One region of the Halobacillus salinarum genome, then DNA from elsewhere that is predicted to be linked to it. Evidence: riboswitches for the same ligand, from Rfam matches in the RefSeq annotation. Region 1 holds a riboswitch; each other region holds the start of a gene.
The links. Region 1 has a riboswitch for S-adenosylmethionine ahead of metK (methionine adenosyltransferase). Riboswitches for the same ligand answer to the same signal wherever they lie in the genome.
Positions count from the first base shown of each region.

Region 1 (5,833 bases):
ACATGATTTTTGGCAGCTTCTGGACATATTCTTCCGGTGATATGATATAAGAGATATTTTCCACATCCAGCTTCTCCGCTGTTTCTTTTGCCACATCCACTTCTGAATAGCCTTCTCTTTCAAACCCAACAGAAAAGGTCTTAATATTAGGATTAAACTGTTTAGCCATGGCTACAATAATAGTAGAATCAATGCCGCCGGATAAAAACGAACCTACAGGTACGTCACTGCGCATATGCTTTTTGACTGAATCAAACATGACATCCTGAATAGACGTAATCCAGTCCGTCTTACTCATGAGCTTCGGCTGAAACGTAGCATGGAAGTAGCGGTGGAAAGAGATTGGCTTTTCCGGTTTTTTGATAAAGTAATGACCGGGTTGAACTTTTTGAATGCCTTCGGTCAAAGTCATAGGCTCAGGAACAAATTGATAACTTAAATAATGCTGAAGAGCATCTGTACTTACTACTTCATTCTGCCTGGCCACAGTAATACTTTTCTTTTCAGAAGCAAAAAAGATGCCTTCTTCTTCTTCCGAATAAAAAAGCGGCTTTATACCAAATGGATCTCTAGCACCGTACAGTGTCTCCTCATGCTTGTCCCATATTAAGATGGCAAACATGCCGCGAAGTTCCTTAAAAGCCTCTTCTCTTTTCTCATGAAACAGGGCAATGATCACTTCTGTATCAGATTCTGTTGAGAACTGAGCCCCTTGTTTTTTCAACTCATCCCGTAATTCGACATAATTATAGATTTCACCGTTAAATACCATCCAATAACGGTCATTTTCATAGCTTAGCGGCTGATGCCCGCTTTCAATATCAATAATGCTTAATCTTCTGAAGCCAAAAGATATATAATCATCGTGAAAAAACCCTTCGTCATCAGGGCCGCGATGAGTAATAACATCATTACGATATTTGAACGTCGCTTGTTGTTCATCATTAGGCAGCGCTGGAAGATCTCTAATCATTCCAATAAAACCACACATAGACGTTCCTCACTTTCTTTTTGCAGTCTAAACTTACGAGATAAAATTATATCATAAAACCTATAAGGCTTCGAGAGCCTTTCTTGGTCATTTTATGTAATATTTCATAAAAAAAACATCGTTCCTGATATTTCTTCAAGAACGATGTAACACTTATTGTTCTAAGAGACTTTTTAACTCCATCGCTTTGTCTGTTTTTTCCCACGGGAATTCTACATCAGTGCGTCCAAAATGACCATAGGCAGCAGTCTGGCGATAAATCGGTCTGCGTAAATCAAGCATCTTTATAATTCCAGCTGGCCTCAAGTCAAATAAATCCCGAACAGCCTTAACTAGTTTTTCCTCGGAGACTTTCCCCGTTCCATTTGTGTTGATGGAAATCGAAACAGGCTGTGCCACTCCAATGGCATAAGCAAGCTGCACTTCACAAGACTCCGCTAAACCGGCTGCTACGATATTTTTAGCCACATAACGAGCAGCATAAGCCGCTGAACGGTCCACTTTCGTGGCGTCCTTCCCACTGAAGGCACCGCCTCCATGGCGGGCGTATCCGCCATATGTGTCTACGATAATCTTCCGGCCTGTAAGTCCTGCATCCCCTTGTGGTCCTCCAATGACAAAACGACCGGTAGGATTAATGAAATATTTTGTTTCCTTATCAATGAACTCTGTTGGAACTACTGGTTCAATAACAAACTTTTTCAAGTCCTTTTTTATTTGCTCCAGTGTGACTTCCTCAGCATGCTGAGTTGAAATAACGATCGTATCCACTCGAACCGGCTGATCATTGTCATCATACTCAATCGTTACCTGTGTTTTTCCGTCTGGACGCAAATAAGCAAGAGTTCCATCGTTCCTGACATCAGCTAAACGCTTCGAGAGCTTGTGGGCAAGCGAGATTGGAAGAGGCATCAGTTCTTTCGTTTCATTATTGGCATAACCGAACATTAACCCCTGGTCTCCGGCACCAATCGATTCAATTTCTTCATCGCTCATCTGACCTTCACGCGCTTCATAAGCTACGTCTACGCCTCCAGCAATATCAGGTGACTGTTCGTCAATAGCAGTAAGTACCGCACAAGTATCTGCATCAAATCCATATTTAGCACGGGTATAGCCGATGTCCTTAATAGTCTGGCGGACAATGGCTGGTATATCAACATAAGTATTTGTACTGATTTCTCCCGAGACGAGTACAAGTCCAGTAGTAACTGTTGTTTCACAAGCTACCCTTGCATTCGGGTCATTTTTTAAAATCTCGTCCAAAATGGCATCAGAAATCTGGTCACAGATTTTATCAGGATGACCTTCCGTAACAGATTCAGATGTAAACAAACGACGATTGGCAGACATTCTCAAAAACTCCTCCTTCTTTCCATGCACAAATTATTAGACGGAACTCTTTCCAGGATATTGATCATTAAGATCTTCACTATATGGAGATTATAGTATCCAAACCATAATCGGATGATTTGAGTAGGTTACAGCTGTAAACAGCTTAGACAGATATTTCCTTATAAAAAGAAAAAACCCTTCCTTACTCGAGGAAAGGGGGTGCTTCCTTTCGCTCTTATCGTCCAAGGAGGTTTTACGTACTCCTTGCTTCAGGTTAGCACCGTGTCAAGATTGACGGGTTGCCGGGTTTCAAAGGGCCTGTCCCTCCACCGACTCTGGATAAGAGAGTTTCCGTTCGAAATTATCGTAACGAAATCCCTTAGTATTGTCAATTAAATGGCTGCAGACTAAGCCATATCTTCCATTAATAGATCCTTTGACATTATGAAAGAAAATTCCCTTACCAAGAACCAAATGACTGCACATTGTTACCACTAAGTTTTATAATCACCATATGAAGCATGCCCGTAAACGTTTGACTTTTTATAAGCACGATCTTTATGTAATCTTTTCATTCCGGGGTCATGTATAATCCCCTGATGCAGATGAATAGTAAACGAAATAATGTCGTTCACATAAGTTAAAGTAAGAAGGAGTTCGGGATGTTTTTATGGATGACTTTCCTTTGTTGATTAGAAGGAAAATTACTCTCAGTTTTTTATAAAATAGCGTGGACTATTAAACACAATGTGTTATACTAATTAACAAATTACAGCATCTGTTCTATTGAAATATTTTACGAAAAGGCGGGTAAACATATGAGTGCCATTAATCAAATGTCTGACTTAAACCAATTATTAACCGAAGAGCATGTTAAGCATCAATTGTCTGTACCACAGCTGGTTGAAAAAATCCTTGCTCGTCATGAAGGCAATCTTACAGATAAAGGTGCCATACAAGCGACTACCGGAGCCTATACAGGGAGATCTCCTAAAGATAAATTCATTGTTAAAGACCATCAATCTGAAGGGAAAGTTGACTGGGGTTCCGTAAACCAGCCGATTGATGAAGAAACGTTTATTACACTTTACCATAAAGTACTTAGATACTTAAAAGCTCGTGAAGAATTGTACGTTTTCAAAGGATTTGCTGGTGCTGATAATAGTTACCGCCTTCCAATTCAAGTCATTAATGAATTTGCCTGGCATAATCTATTTTCACGACAGATGTTCATTCCGGCTACAAAGGAAGAGACGCTGAATCATGAAGCGGAGTTCACAGTTATTTCTGCTCCAACATTTAAAGCGATTCCAAATGTAGATGGTACGAATTCAGAAGCATTCATCATGATCTCCTTTAAGCACCGCATTGTACTTATCGGCGGTACAGAGTACGCAGGAGAAATTAAGAAATCCATTTTTTCTGTTATGAATTATATTCTTCCACAAAAAAACGTCCTTCCCATGCATTGTTCAGCCAACATCGGCTTAGAAGGGGATGTTGCACTCTTTTTCGGGCTATCCGGAACAGGGAAAACCACCTTATCTGCTGATGCAGACCGCCGTTTAATCGGGGATGACGAACATGCATGGTCAAACTATGGCGTTTTTAATATTGAAGGTGGATGTTATGCGAAATGCATTAATCTGTCCAAAGAAAAAGAGCCGCAGATTTTTGAAGCCATTCATTTCGGTGCCGTTTTGGAAAACGTTATTTTAAATGAACATACGAAAACCCCTGATTATAATGATACGTCACTAACTGAAAACACGAGAGCCGCTTATCCGCTCGACCACATAAAAAATACTGTGCAGCCAAGCGTAGCAGGACACCCGAACACGATCATATTTCTAACGGCTGATGCAACTGGAGTACTGCCGCCGATCAGCAAATTGACAAAGGAACAGGCTATGTATCATTTCTTAAGCGGCTATACGAGCAAGCTGGCAGGAACAGAAAGAGGAATCACGTCCCCTCAAGCTACATTTTCCGCTTGTTTTGGATCTCCATTTCTGCCGCTTCCGCCAGCTACTTATGCAGAAATGCTTGGAGAAAAGATCGATCAATTCAACGCCGAAGTATTTTTAGTTAATACAGGGTGGACCGGAGGAGCTTTTGGAAAAGGACAAAGAATGAACCTTTCCCACACCCGCTCCATGGTTCATGCTGCATTGGAGGGTGAATTGAAATCCACAGAAACCTATAAAGACCCTGTTTTTGGATTAAGTATTCCTACACAGTGTCCAGGAGTCCCGGACGAAGTATTAATTCCTAGAAAAACCTGGGATGATCCCGATGCTTACGACGAGCAAGCGAAACAGCTTGCCGAAAAATTTCACAACAATTTCTTAAAGTTTAAACACGCGCCGCCTGAAATTAAACAGGCAGGTCCCGTCTATGGAAGACGGTAATTAACGCTCCTCATCTCCTCAAATATATAAAAAAAACGGGTTGTACTTAAAAGTACAACCCGTTTTTTTATTTTCCTACACTTCTTTGGCAAAATATTTCTTAATATACGTTAAACAACTCGGAAGGACTTCATCTTTCATCATAAAACTGAACCGTTCGTTTGACACTAGTTTTTCCGGAAACCTTTCAAATAGCACCGGTCCATAAGTTTCAAAGTAATGATCCTGGTCTGCTAAGGAAGAAATGATAGCAAAATAAACATTCTTAATAATTGTGCCGCCTTTGCCTGCTACATAATACTGTCCGACATAGGTAAGTTCTTCTACCATGCCTCCCGTTTCTTCTTTAACCTCTCTTACAGCCGCCTCTTCCGGTGTTTCTCCTTCTTCCACTTTTCCTCCGGGAAATTCAAATCCACGATCTTTATGTTTGGTTAATAACCATTTGTTTTGATAACGGCATATGACCCAGACATGCTTTGGATATTTAGAAAAAGGATGATCTTCAAATGATAATGTTACTTCATTGCGATAATAATCGTTAAATGTCTTCATGTATGATCCTCTGCCTTTTATTGCTAGTTACTCGCTACCAGCTTTATGTTCAAGTAACTCTTGAAATTCCACGCTCTTTAAATCGTACCATAAGGAGGTTTAATTACAAACCGTTCCTTACGAGTACAATCGTAAACCAGCTGTCCTATACTCTTAGTATTCCTGTCTATTATTGCCCATAAACCTGAAAGGCGTATATTGGAGGCACTGAAACTTTTTTCCTTCCCGTTCGTAATGCATAGTAGTAAGCCAAAAAAGGAGGAGACCAATGAAGAAACAATCATTCCTCATAGCTTCCCTGCTGATTATGACTTTACTCATGACCGCCTGTGCGAGCACAGAGGGAGCAAAGGTAGCGGAAATTTACCAAAAGTCCCTGGACGCAAGCAAACAACTGGAGAGCTTTAGTATGAAAATGGAGTCCGTTCAGCATGTAAGTACCGGAGACCTCTCATCTGAATCGGCTGAAGAAACAAGGATGCCCGGGGTATTCCTATGAAAACATCCATAGAGGCAAAAGTACACGCTGACCCACTGGCTT
Region 1 covers NZ_CP095073.1:1,821,027-1,826,859, reverse strand. Annotated here, with positions in the region: gene asnB (asparagine synthase (glutamine-hydrolyzing)) at 1-991, opposite strand, end outside; gene metK (methionine adenosyltransferase) at 1,145-2,344, opposite strand; SAM riboswitch class I at 2,559-2,672, opposite strand; gene pckA (phosphoenolpyruvate carboxykinase (ATP)) at 3,145-4,737, shown strand; gene ytkD (RNA deprotection pyrophosphohydrolase) at 4,813-5,292, opposite strand; gene MUN89_RS09295 (DUF6612 family protein) at 5,561-5,791, shown strand; gene MUN89_RS09290 (DUF6612 family protein) at 5,788-5,833, shown strand, end outside.

Region 2 (5,833 bases), 1.9 Mb from region 1:
AAGGGACACGTATGTCCACTTTTACAGTTGAATAATGAAAAGGAAACGTCTCATACCTGAATTTATATTTGTTTGGACTAAAGTCAGAGGTAACGGGACCTCTGGCTTTTTTTGTCTTTAGGAGGAATGAAAATGTTAATTACTTTAAAAAATGCTTATAAAATTGTTGGGGGAAATGAATTATTTCAAGCACTGAACTTTGAACTGCAAGCAGGGCAGAAAGCCGCGCTGGTAGGAAGAAATGGCAGCGGTAAGTCAACACTGTTTCGTCTGCTGACTAAGGAGGAGTCCTTAGATGGCGGTGACTTGTTCATACAAAAAGGGCTATCGATCGGCTACCTGCATCAGATTCCAGAAGAACGGAATGATACGGGCTATGACTATTTGAAGTCCGCTTTTCATGCTCTTCAACAAATGATGGAAGAAATGAAGAAATTAGAGACAGCGATGCTTGACCCGGAACAGATGGAGAAAGCCTTAAAACAATATGGGGAATTGCAGGATCGCTTTACCAGGGCTGGAGGGTATGAAATGGAATCCATGATCAGCCAGGTAGCTCAAGGATTAAATATCCAGTCTCTGCTGAACCAATCGTGCAGACATTTGAGCGGGGGAGAAAAGACAAAACTCGGCTTAGCCAAAATTCTTTTGGAAAAACCAGGTTTGCTTTTACTTGACGAGCCGACCAACCATTTGGATTTACAAGCCATTGAGTGGCTGGAAGGCTATATTCAACAGTATCATGGGACCGTCTGTATGATTTCGCATGACCGGTCTTTCCTTGATCATACAGTGGATGGCATTATGGAGATTGAATCAGGAGAAATTGACCGTTACAAAGGGAATTATTCTTCTTATGAAAAGCAGAAAGAAGAAAAGCTGCTGGCAGAGTTTCATCAATACCAGGAGCAGCAGAAAAAGATAAAAAAAATGAAAGAAGCCATTAAACGTTTAAGGCAATGGGCAAATGAAGCAAATCCTCCAAATGAAAAATTGTTTAAGAAAGCCAAAAGCATGGAGCGTGCCCTTGAACGAATGGAAAAAATCGACAAACCGCTCATCGACCCAAAAAAAATGAATTTAACTTTCCATACCAAAGATCGAATGGGCAAAGACATTATAGTCGCTGAAAAGCTTCACAAAAGCTATGCTTCAAGAAATATTTTGGCTGATCTTGATTTACACATTCGATATAGGGACCGGCTTGCGATTGTTGGAGAAAACGGGTGCGGAAAATCCACCTTATTAAAGTTGTTATTAAAAGTTGAGAAACCAGATCAAGGAACCATTCGCACAGGCCCATCTGCAAAGTTTGGCTATCTAGCTCAAAATCCGCTTCAAGACAATGATGAACACGTGCGGATGATTGATTATTTCAGAAGCTTTATTCGAGTAACTGAAGGACAGGCGCGGCATATATTAGCTGGCTTTATGTTTTATGGATATGATGTTTTTAAAAAAATCGGGCAGCTTAGCGGTGGAGAACGGATGCGGTTAAAGTTAGCTATATTTATGCATCAAGGGATTAATGTTCTCGTGCTTGATGAACCGACGAATCATTTGGATATTGATTCCCAGGAAGTCCTCGAAGACGCCGTTCAAGGTTTTGAAGGTACGGTCATATGCGTTTCCCACGACCGTTATTTCTTGAATCAATGCTTTAACGAAACGGCTTATTTAGTAAACGGACAGCTCCACAGGTATTTTGGAAGCTATGAAGAAACGAATCATCATTGGAACGCGCTTTTAGAAGAACAAAAGTCTGTGACAGTAAAGAAAGAAGCTGTGAAGGCGGCGATTAAGCCGGAATCTCCCTCCAGCCGGCCGGAAAGTCTCGAAGTCCAGATCGAAGAAAAGGAGCAGCAATTGGCGCTTATTGAGGAAGAAATGGAAAGAAAGACTTCAAGCTCCGACATTGAAAAGCTTGAAAAAGAAAAAAGAGCACTCGCTCAAGACATCGATAAATTATACGAACGATGGATGGAAGCCTGATTCGGTAAATGGATAAAAACAGGAAAAACAGCATTCTCTGTACAAGCTGTTGACATTTTGTTCAATTCATCATATGATAACCATCATTAACTAAATCATCGAACTACAATGATTTCTTATCCAGAGAGGTGGAGGGATAGGCCCTTGGAAGCCTCGGCAACAGGTTTATGATCAAACACTGTGCTAACTCCTACGGACAAATGATTGTCTGGAAGATAAGAAGAGCGCCCACTTAGTGACGAACGATAAAGTCCTCTTCTTAATATGATAAGAAGAGGACTTTTTATTGAGAATTAATTCACAGCTCATCTGAGCTTGGAGGGGTAGAAACGTGACAAATAGTATCAGCTATGATCATTTCCCCGGCGATCCTTTTAAACAGTTACAGCCTGTAGATGAAACAAAAGGGGCAGCCGAGGTGTTAAAGTGGGCGTATGATTCATTTGGAGATTCGATTGTGTATGCCTGCAGCTTTGGGGCAGAAGGAATTGTTTTAGTTGATTTAATCTCAAAAGTCAAAGAAAATGCAAGGGTTGTATTTCTTGATACAGGTGTACATTTTAAAGAAACCTATGAATTAATTGACAAAGTCAAGGAAAAATATCCTAAGCTTCAAATAGAAATGAAAAAACCGTCATTAACCATCGATGAACAATCAGAGAAATATGGTCCCGCCTTATGGGAGCGAAACCCAAACCAGTGCTGTTATTTAAGAAAAGTGAAGCCGTTGGAAGAAGTACTGACAGGAGTTCCTGCCTGGATTTCCGGCCTTCGACGAGAACAGTCGCCGATCCGTAGTAAAACGGATTTTATTAACAAAGATGATCGTTTTAAATCCTTAAAGGTGTGCCCGCTTATTCACTGGACTTGGGATGATGTATGGTCTTATATCCGACTAAACGGGTTGCCTTACAACGAATTGCATGATCAAGGCTATCCGAGTATCGGCTGCCAGCCATGTACTTTCCCAACGGGGAGTCTGGAGGATTCCAGGGAAGGCCGATGGAGCGGCTTTGACAAAACCGAATGCGGTCTCCATGGAAGAGAGTGATCTTTAGAAGTTTTCGGTCCGTTCATTTCATAGAGTAGTAATAAACAGCGATTTTCAAAATCATTTTAAGGATGGAGTGGAATCATGAGAAAAGTATTTTTAGTTGGAGCAGGTCCTGGTGATCCGGAACTAATCACTGTCAAAGGTTTAAAGGCCATTCAGAAAGCAGACGTCGTATTATATGACCGACTTATCAATGAAGAGCTTTTAACTTATGCAAAACCGGAAGCAGAGCTTGTGTACTGTGGAAAAAGCCCCGATAACCACTCTTTCAGTCAAGAAGATATTAATAAGCTGTTATGTAATTACGCGACTCAAGGGAAAACCGTGACCAGGCTGAAGGGGGGAGACCCATTCATCTTTGGACGTGGAGGAGAAGAAGCGGAGGAGTTAGCCAAGCGGAAAATTCCTTTTGAAATCGTGCCTGGGATCTCCTCTGGATCTGCCGCACCTGCCTATGCCGGAATTCCTCTTACTCATAGAGACTTCAGTTCATCTGTGGCGTTCGTTTCAGGAGTAACGAAGTTAGGAGCGGAGGAAGATCAGTACTGGCATCACCTGGCCAAGAGTATTGATACGCTGTGTATTTATATGGGGGTAAAGAAGCTTCCTGAGATTTGTAATAAATTGATTCAATTTGGACGTCCGGCCACAACACCGATCGCTCTCGTTCATTGGGGAACGACGAACCGTCAGCAAACGGTGGTCGGCACCCTGGCTGATATTTCGGAAAAAATGGATCATATCACTAATCCTTCCATGATTATTGTTGGTGAGGTTGTTACACTAAGAGAGAAGCTGCAATGGTTTGAACAGCTTCATTTGGAAGAGGATTCTAAAACCCAGGCATTTGTAGGATAAGGAGTGACTTACCCATTGCAAGGTGTATTATATGTTAGTCATGGCAGCAGGGTGGAAGCCGCTAAGCAGGAAGCATTGAAGTTTATTGATTTGCTCAAGCATCAAGTAGATGCACCGCTTCAAGAGGGTTGTTTTTTGGAAATAGCAGAGCCGAATATTCATACAGCTGTAGAAAAGCTTGCAGCTGAAGGGGCAACGAATATTGCAGTTGTTCCTCTGCTTTTGCTCGATGCCGGTCACTATTACAAGGATATACCTGCTGAACTGAACGAAATAAAAGCAGAGTACCCGAACCTCACATTTACGTATGGAAAACCGCTGGGAGTTCAGGATCGTTTAGTAGATATCCTTGCTGAAAGGATGAAGGAAGCAAAGGAGCCGATTCATGAAAATGCCCGGATTCTATTAGTAGGCCGGGGAAGCCGAAATCCTAAAACGAGAAGAGACATGGAAGAAATCGGGGAACGGTTGAAAGCAAAAACGAATATTTCCCACCTCGACATTTGTTTTTTAGCAGCTCTCAAGCCTTCTTTTGAACAAGCCCTTGCTCAACTGGAAAAGGTGGATTCACAGCAGGTTTTTATCGTTCCTTATTTGTGGTTTACAGGAGTGCTGATTCAATCCATGAGGAAAAAAGTAGACGAGCTTGGTGAGCGATATGTGTTCTGCGAGTATTTAGGGCACCACCCTTTCATCCAGGAAGCTGCCGTGGATCGTGTTCAAGAGGCATTAGATACAAAAGGAAATCTTTGAAAGATTGGTTGTAATCCTGATAATTAGGGTAAACATAAGCAGGTGCAAAATATCTAAATACGGGAGCGCATATTATGGGAATTTTGCCTTTAATGGTTGATTTATCAAATCAGCGAGTGGTAGTAGTAGGCGGCGGTCAAGTGGCGGAACGCCGAGTGCTGAATTTAGCAGAATGGGGCGTGACCCCCGAGGTTATCAGCCCTGCGTTAACCAGTGGACTGGATGCGTTGTGGAAAGAGCAGTCGATTACTTGGAAACAAAAAACATTTGATCCAAGTGATCTTCAAGGTGCTTTTTTTATCGTTGCCGCTACAAATCAGCCCGCAGTGAATCAGCAGATTATTGACAGTGCTCCTAAAGACTCCTTGATTAACGACGCTGAAAAAGCGGAACGAGGAAACGTCTATATCCCCGCTTCTATTAAGAGAGGAAGACTCTCCATTTCAATTTCTACTAACGGTGCAAGTCCACTTTTAGCCGGCCAGTTAAAAAAACAGATGGAACAGGATTTTGATGAGGAATACGGTAATTATATCGAGTTTTTATATGAAGCTCGCAAGCTTATTAAACATTCGATGCTCTCTAAAGAAAAGCAGCAGAGCTTATTAAAAGAGCTGCTGGCTGAGCAGTTCCTATTAGAGGAAAAGCAGATGAAAATGATCGACTGGCTTTATATGCTGTTGAAAAAGGAGGATGAGCAGTGTCTGGATTAACAGATAAACATATAGGAATTGCTGCTTCAAGACAAGCAGAGAACATTTCAAAATTAATAGAAAAGCAGGGTGGAACATCCCGTGTATTTTCCATCCAGGGCAAACAGCAGCTAAACGAACAGACATGCAGAGAAAACGTCGGTACATTGATTGATGAACCTTTTAACTGGGCGGTGCTCACGACAGGTATAGGGGCAAGAACCCTGGAGGATTCAGCAGTAGACAGCGGTTTGCAAGGTGAGTTTATTAAAAAATTATCCCAGTTGAAACTCGCCGTTCGAGGCAGCAAAACATTGAGATGGATGAAAGAACACAACTTGAATGCAGATTTAACAGCTGAAGACGGGACGATGGATAACCTGTTTCACTATTTAAAAAAGGAAACAAACAACGAACAAAGCCAGCGGATCTTCTTGCAAGCTTATAATCAGGATGACGCTGAATTGAAAGAAAGCTTAGAGCA
Region 2 covers NZ_CP095073.1:4,187,853-4,193,685, reverse strand. Annotated here, with positions in the region: gene MUN89_RS21910 (RAxF-45 family protein) at 1-35, shown strand, start outside; gene abc-f (ribosomal protection-like ABC-F family protein) at 133-1,992, shown strand; SAM riboswitch class I at 2,106-2,214, shown strand; gene MUN89_RS21500 (phosphoadenylyl-sulfate reductase) at 2,324-3,043, shown strand; gene cobA (uroporphyrinogen-III C-methyltransferase) at 3,128-3,904, shown strand; gene MUN89_RS21490 (sirohydrochlorin chelatase) at 3,908-4,657, shown strand; gene MUN89_RS21485 (NAD(P)-binding protein) at 4,732-5,370, shown strand; gene MUN89_RS21480 (uroporphyrinogen-III synthase) at 5,358-5,833, shown strand, end outside.
Region 2: linked by a shared signal. The riboswitch ahead of MUN89_RS21500 (phosphoadenylyl-sulfate reductase) and the one ahead of metK (methionine adenosyltransferase) in region 1 are both predicted to bind S-adenosylmethionine.

Region 3 (5,833 bases), 1.2 Mb from region 1:
CAGTAGCAAGCAATGTTTGGTTTAAGATTGCAACGAATGCACCAGAAATTAATACAATCATCAACGGTACCCGGTTGATGGCTTCCTGCTGCTGTGCTTGTTCTTCCGCCATGTCAATATTCCTTCTTTCTTTTCAAATAATTACCTAACAACTGATTTTAGCACACTTCCCTGCTTTCTTTTAGTAACCTGCTCACAGAATGAAAAGAGGAAAAAATTTATTTATGTAGAAACCATTAACGTATTCTTTACAATATGTCCGGAAGGAGAAGATTTCATGCTTGCATTCAAAACGCTCAATGAGGTGCCCCTTAAAGAAGCGGCTGAGATTTGGAATTTATGTTTTGAAGGGTATTCCATGAATGTTTCTGTCACTACTGAAGGGCTGATTCAACGGTTCACAGCTGATGGGCTGTCTGTTGAACTTTCTTTTATTGCTTACAAGGATCACAAGCCGGCCGGCATCGTGCTGAACGGAATCCGGGAGCAGCAGGGGAAAATGCGCGCCTGGAATGGAGGGACAGGCATCCCTGTTTCCTATCGGGGGAAAGGCTTAGGCAGGGAGCTGATTGAACATGCCTTGCAGCTTTATCAAGAGCGCGATGTAACCACAGCCAGTCTGGAAGCGCTCAGCGATAACGGGAGAGCGATTAAGCTCTATGAAAAAATGGGTTATAAAAAGATAGAGACTCTGCTTTTTTTACAGCAGGAAGGTACACTTCAAACAGCTGCAAACCAGCAGGGTTTCCAGTTAGAGACGTCCATCGCTTCACAAGCTCAGTACCTAAAGTTTTCTCCTAAGCGTGTGCCGTGGCAATGTCAATGGCCGTCGCTCCGTCTGGACGGTGAGCTTGCCGTCGTGAAGAAGGAAGGAGAAGTGCTTGCTTATCTGTTATATAAACGGCGCTATGACGAAGAGGGCAGGTTGAAAACGATTCTTTTGTTTCAAACAGGCGGGGAGGAGCAGCATCCAGCCTATCGAGAAGCTCTGGAGTTTGGACTAGGGCGGATCTTTCAGCCGCGCATCCATTGCAAGCGGATGACGTTTAATTTTCCTGAATCCAGCTGTACCGCTGTAAAGCTCTTGAAAGGTCGAGGATTTGAAACGAGCATGCGACAGGTTTATATGGAGAAAAAACTGTAAAAAAAGACGGCTCGGAAGATTAACTCCGGCCGTCTTTCATTTGATTAAACGATTTTTGAATATTCTTCTTGCGTGTGATTTGCCGGTTTAGTAAAACTCATGCAGGCAATGAACAAACCGGATACAATCAGTGTTAACACAAGTCCGAGTAAACCCGAACGGTATAATTCGTGAAAGAAACCCGCGGTGAGAAGGATTAAAACGACTGCTCCAGCTAAAGCATACGTGCCCAGATGCTTGACGGATCCTTTCCATTTCCATTCGTTAGAAGAATCAAGCAGGCTGATGAAAACAATGGTCACGATGTTGGCGATCATTCCGATCCACACCGGATGGATGTTCAAATAAAAGCCATTAATCGCCCAGCCGCCAAGGTGGTACCAGAGAAGGCCGGCGGCAGAGCCGGTAAATAAGGAAACAAAAGCGGCCCGCTTCGTTACGACCGGCCAAAAAATAGCTGCAACAACTGGAGCGAAGGTGGCAGAGTTCCGCGTCACCCAGGCAAGCACATTCCACCATGCCGATTGTTCTGCACGCAGCATAGCAAATCCGATCATAAGCAGAGTTAATAACAGCAGGGACCATTTCGTGTACTTGACCAGCTGCTGTTCAGTTGCTTTCGGGTTGATTGCCTTCCCGACGTCCCGGCCAAGACTGGTTGCTCCGGAAAACTGACACGGAGCCCCCCAGCTGAGCGCTGCTGCCCAGAAACCGAGGAAAAACAATCCAACAAGCGGGGCGGGAAGTGTATCCATCAAGTACATAGGAACGGCGATCAACCCACGTGTTTCTCCAGGGACAGCTTGGGCTGCAGCAAGCCCGAATAAAACCGCGCCGGCAATTAAAGGAATACCTAACAGAGAAGCATAAAGCAGACCGTTACGTCCCTGTTTAGCCGTTTTGCAGGAAAGTGCCATTTGGAAGGCGGCCTGGGCAAGGATGACATTGAATAAAAACGTGCCAAACCAAGCAAGGATGGTTTGCATTCCGACACTGCCGACATGGGCATACTGAGGTTTTTCCTGAAACAATTCCTTCAGTCCGTCGACCCCTGGATTTACAAAGAAAGCGTAGGTGCCGATGGCAAGCATGATGAAAAAGATCACGACATTGCTTAATTGCGTCAATCCAACGGACCACATGCCGCCGAACTGTAAATATGCAAATAACAAAGTCGCAGTGAGCACGACAGACCATACAAGAGAAATGCCTGTAAAAACCGAGAGCGCTGAAGCAAAAGCTAATGCGGTAGCGACCGACCACATCGGAAAAGTGAATGCCGTAATGGCACCGGCTAAGCCGCGGACTTTTTCTCCGTACCGGTCTCCGAGCAGACCGGAAATCGTGACAAGTGCTTTTTTCCTGAAAGGTGCAATCAATACTAAAGCGATAATCAGGACCTGCACGGTTTCTGCAACCCCGTACCACACAGCTGAGACTCCGTGAAGATAACTCAATTCAATAATGGCAATATAAGAGGAACCCGAAAACAATCCCGTGATACAAACGGTAACAAACAGCGTATTAAAGCTGCGGCCGCCTACAAAATAGCCATTTCCATCGGCGGCTTTTTTCCTTGCGACCTGGCTGATAAAAATTAAATAAACGGTATAAACAAGAGCAAACCCGATAAACCAATAACCAACCGTCGTCATAATAAATCCTCCTTTTCAATAAAAAACGGCCACTTCAAAAGGAAGAGGCCGTTACTCTTCCTCATCTCTCAGACTTCTGTCTGCTGGAGTTAGCACCTTGTCATTATGGACAGGTTGCTGCAGGATCGCGGGACCAAGTTCCTCCCCTGCTCTTGATAAGGATGTATTCCGTATAAATTTGTCTAACACATTACCGCAGTAAACAGATAAAGTCAATGCGATTTCATGAATATAGGTTGAAAGAAGGATTCATCTATTTGTTAGTCTGCTACTTTGGACGGAGCAGTGCTTACGGCTTTGCTGGTTGATTCTCCCGGCACCAGCTTTGCTGGGAGGAGAATTTCCTGACACGGTTCGTCCTTGTTTGCCATCCGCCAGATCAATCGGTTAACGGCGGTCCGTCCAAACAGTTTAAGGTCAATATCCATCGAAGTAATTCTTGGTGTAGAAAGCTGCGAGAGCTGGCCGTTATCGAAACTGCAAATAGAAACATCATCAGGCACATGAATCCCGAGCTGCTTTAATCCGGAATTGACTAGATAACCAAGGCCGTCGTTGACGCAAAACCAGGCCGTGGGCTGTTTGGGGAGCTGTTCGATAAAGCGGTTAATGACGTCATCTTCTTCACGGGCATCTTTAAACAAAAATTCCTCGTTTACAGGAACGTTGTAATCCTTCAATGCGAGGAGAAACCCTTCCAGACGCTCCTGGTAGCTCGGAGAAAAATCTACGTTTCCTACATAGCCGATATTCTTATGGCCAAGCTCTAATAAGTGCTGGGCGGCTCTGTATGCCCCGAAGCGGTTATTGGTAAGAATGGCATCAGCTTCAATATTAGGGTGATGGTGATCGACTAGAACAGTCGGTACACCTGTATTAATGACTTCCTGAATATAATCATTGTTTAAATGGGAGAGAATCAATACGCCATCAACCGAACGATCTTTTAAAAAGGATGGCAGCGATAAGCTTTCTTCGGACTTTTTATTAATGGACTGTAATAATAAGTTTTTCGTTTGTTTCTGGGCTTCTTCTTCAACCGTCAAATAGATTTCACCAAAAAAGCTTTTCATGGAGAAAGCAAATTCAGAAGCAATCAATCCAATATTTCCTGATACAGCAGACTCCGCGTCGTTTGCCTGAGAGCCTTTCGGGACGTAGTTGTATCCCAGCTTATCGGCGGTTTTGTAAACTTGTTTTCTTGTAGCATCACTGACTCCGGGTTTTCCGGTTAATGCCTGGGATACAGAGTTCTTCGATATATTCAGCTCATCGGCAATATCCTGCATGGTCACTCTTTTTGCCATAAAAGGTTCAACCTTTCTATTAGATGATTCGTTCATTTGTAACGTTACAAAACAATATACGTTAATTTGATCAGTTTATCAATAGGTTTGCTTATTTGTAGCTATTTTAAGAATATTTCGATCAACCGTTGACATTACAAGTTAACGGTGTATAATTCTTTGTAACGTTACTGATTGGCGTTTTTGTTAACGTTACAAGTAATTTGTAATCATGGGCCAGTTATCATTATCTTACTAAAATTTGTTAATCGCTTCCAATTCATTGAGGAAGCTTTACTTATTCACAAACATGAAAGGGTTTTCAGAAAACTACTATATGAAGCTTGGAGGAGAAAAAAGCATTATGAATGTAATTCGATTTCAGGAGAATCCACTGATCACTCCGCAGCAGGTGAAGCCTTATCACAATGACCATGAAGTGATTGGCGTTTTCAACGCAGGAGTAGCTGAATACAATGGCGAAGTCCTTTTGCTTCTAAGGGTGGCCGAACGCCCTTTGACAACGGACAAGGAAGTAATTAAAGCCCCTTATATTGATTTATCGAGTGGAACAGGAAAGCTGCAGATGGCAGAGCTCGATCTAAAGGATCCCCGCTATGATTTTTCCGATCCACGATCGATTACTTACGCAAAGAGTGGGAGAGCAGCTTATTTAACTTCTCTTTCCTACATTCGAATCGCCCGCAGTAAGGATGGCAGGCATTTTACAATTGATGATGAACCATTGATCTACCCTGAGAACGAACGGGAGGTGTGGGGCATTGAAGACCCACGGGTCACACAGATCGATGATACGTATTACATTCAATATAGTGCAGTTTCGCCTGAGGGTATCGGAGTTGGCCTTATTTCAACGAAAAACTTCTCCAGCATGAAAAGGCATGGATTAATGCTTCATCCAGAGAATAAGGATGTCGCCATTTTTCCGGAAAAAATCAATGGCAAGTATTACTGTCTTCACAGGCCTGTTCCTAAAGGCATCGGACGTCCGGAGATTTGGATTGCCGAGTCTGATAATCTGCTTTACTGGGGAAATCATCAATATTTACTGGGATTAAGTGAAGACGGCTGGGATAACGGGCGAATCGGCGGCGGAGCCGTTCCCATACGGACTGAAAAAGGCTGGCTGGAAATTTACCATGCGGCTGATAAAAACAACCGTTACTGTCTCGGAGCCGTGCTGCTGGACCTTCAGAACCCGGCACAAATCCTTGCTAAAACAAAAGAGCCCATCTTAACGCCTGAGAGTGATTATGAAACAAGCGGATTTTTTGGCAATGTTGTTTTCACTTGCGGGGCTGTCGTGGAGGAGCAGGAAATTACAGTTTATTATGGAGCTTCTGACACTTCCATGGCCGCAGCCACGATGAATCTTGAAGATATTTTTTCACAACTGACTTATCGCTGAAAGGAGGTGCCGTCTTGTACCGCGTGGAAAGTTTGTTAACAGAATACCGGGCAAACCGTTTAGTAAAAGAAGCGGAAAAACTGATTTTTGCTGGGGTAGGGAAGAGAGATGTCTACAACATTACAGCTCCTTTTGAAGACAACGGAAAACGGATCATCGCCGGAAGAGTCGAAGCACGCGACTCGGAAAATTCAGAGGTCGTTTTCTTCTCTGAGCAAAATGGAGAATGGCGTCCTGAACCGGGACTCCCAACGTATTCCTTGCAGGATCCGTTTGTTTCGAAAATCCATGATGAGCTCGTGTTTGGCGGGGTGGAGAT
Region 3 covers NZ_CP095073.1:605,646-611,478, forward strand. Annotated here, with positions in the region: gene MUN89_RS03330 (DHA2 family efflux MFS transporter permease subunit) at 1-112, opposite strand, end outside; gene MUN89_RS03335 (GNAT family N-acetyltransferase) at 278-1,144, shown strand; gene MUN89_RS03340 (sodium:solute symporter family protein) at 1,189-2,799, opposite strand; SAM riboswitch class I at 2,858-2,961, opposite strand; gene MUN89_RS03345 (substrate-binding domain-containing protein) at 3,060-4,106, opposite strand; gene MUN89_RS03350 (BtaManbiosPhlase) at 4,450-5,514, shown strand; gene MUN89_RS03355 (MTP-1 family protein) at 5,529-5,833, shown strand, end outside.
Region 3: linked by a shared signal. The riboswitch ahead of MUN89_RS03340 (sodium:solute symporter family protein) and the one ahead of metK (methionine adenosyltransferase) in region 1 are both predicted to bind S-adenosylmethionine.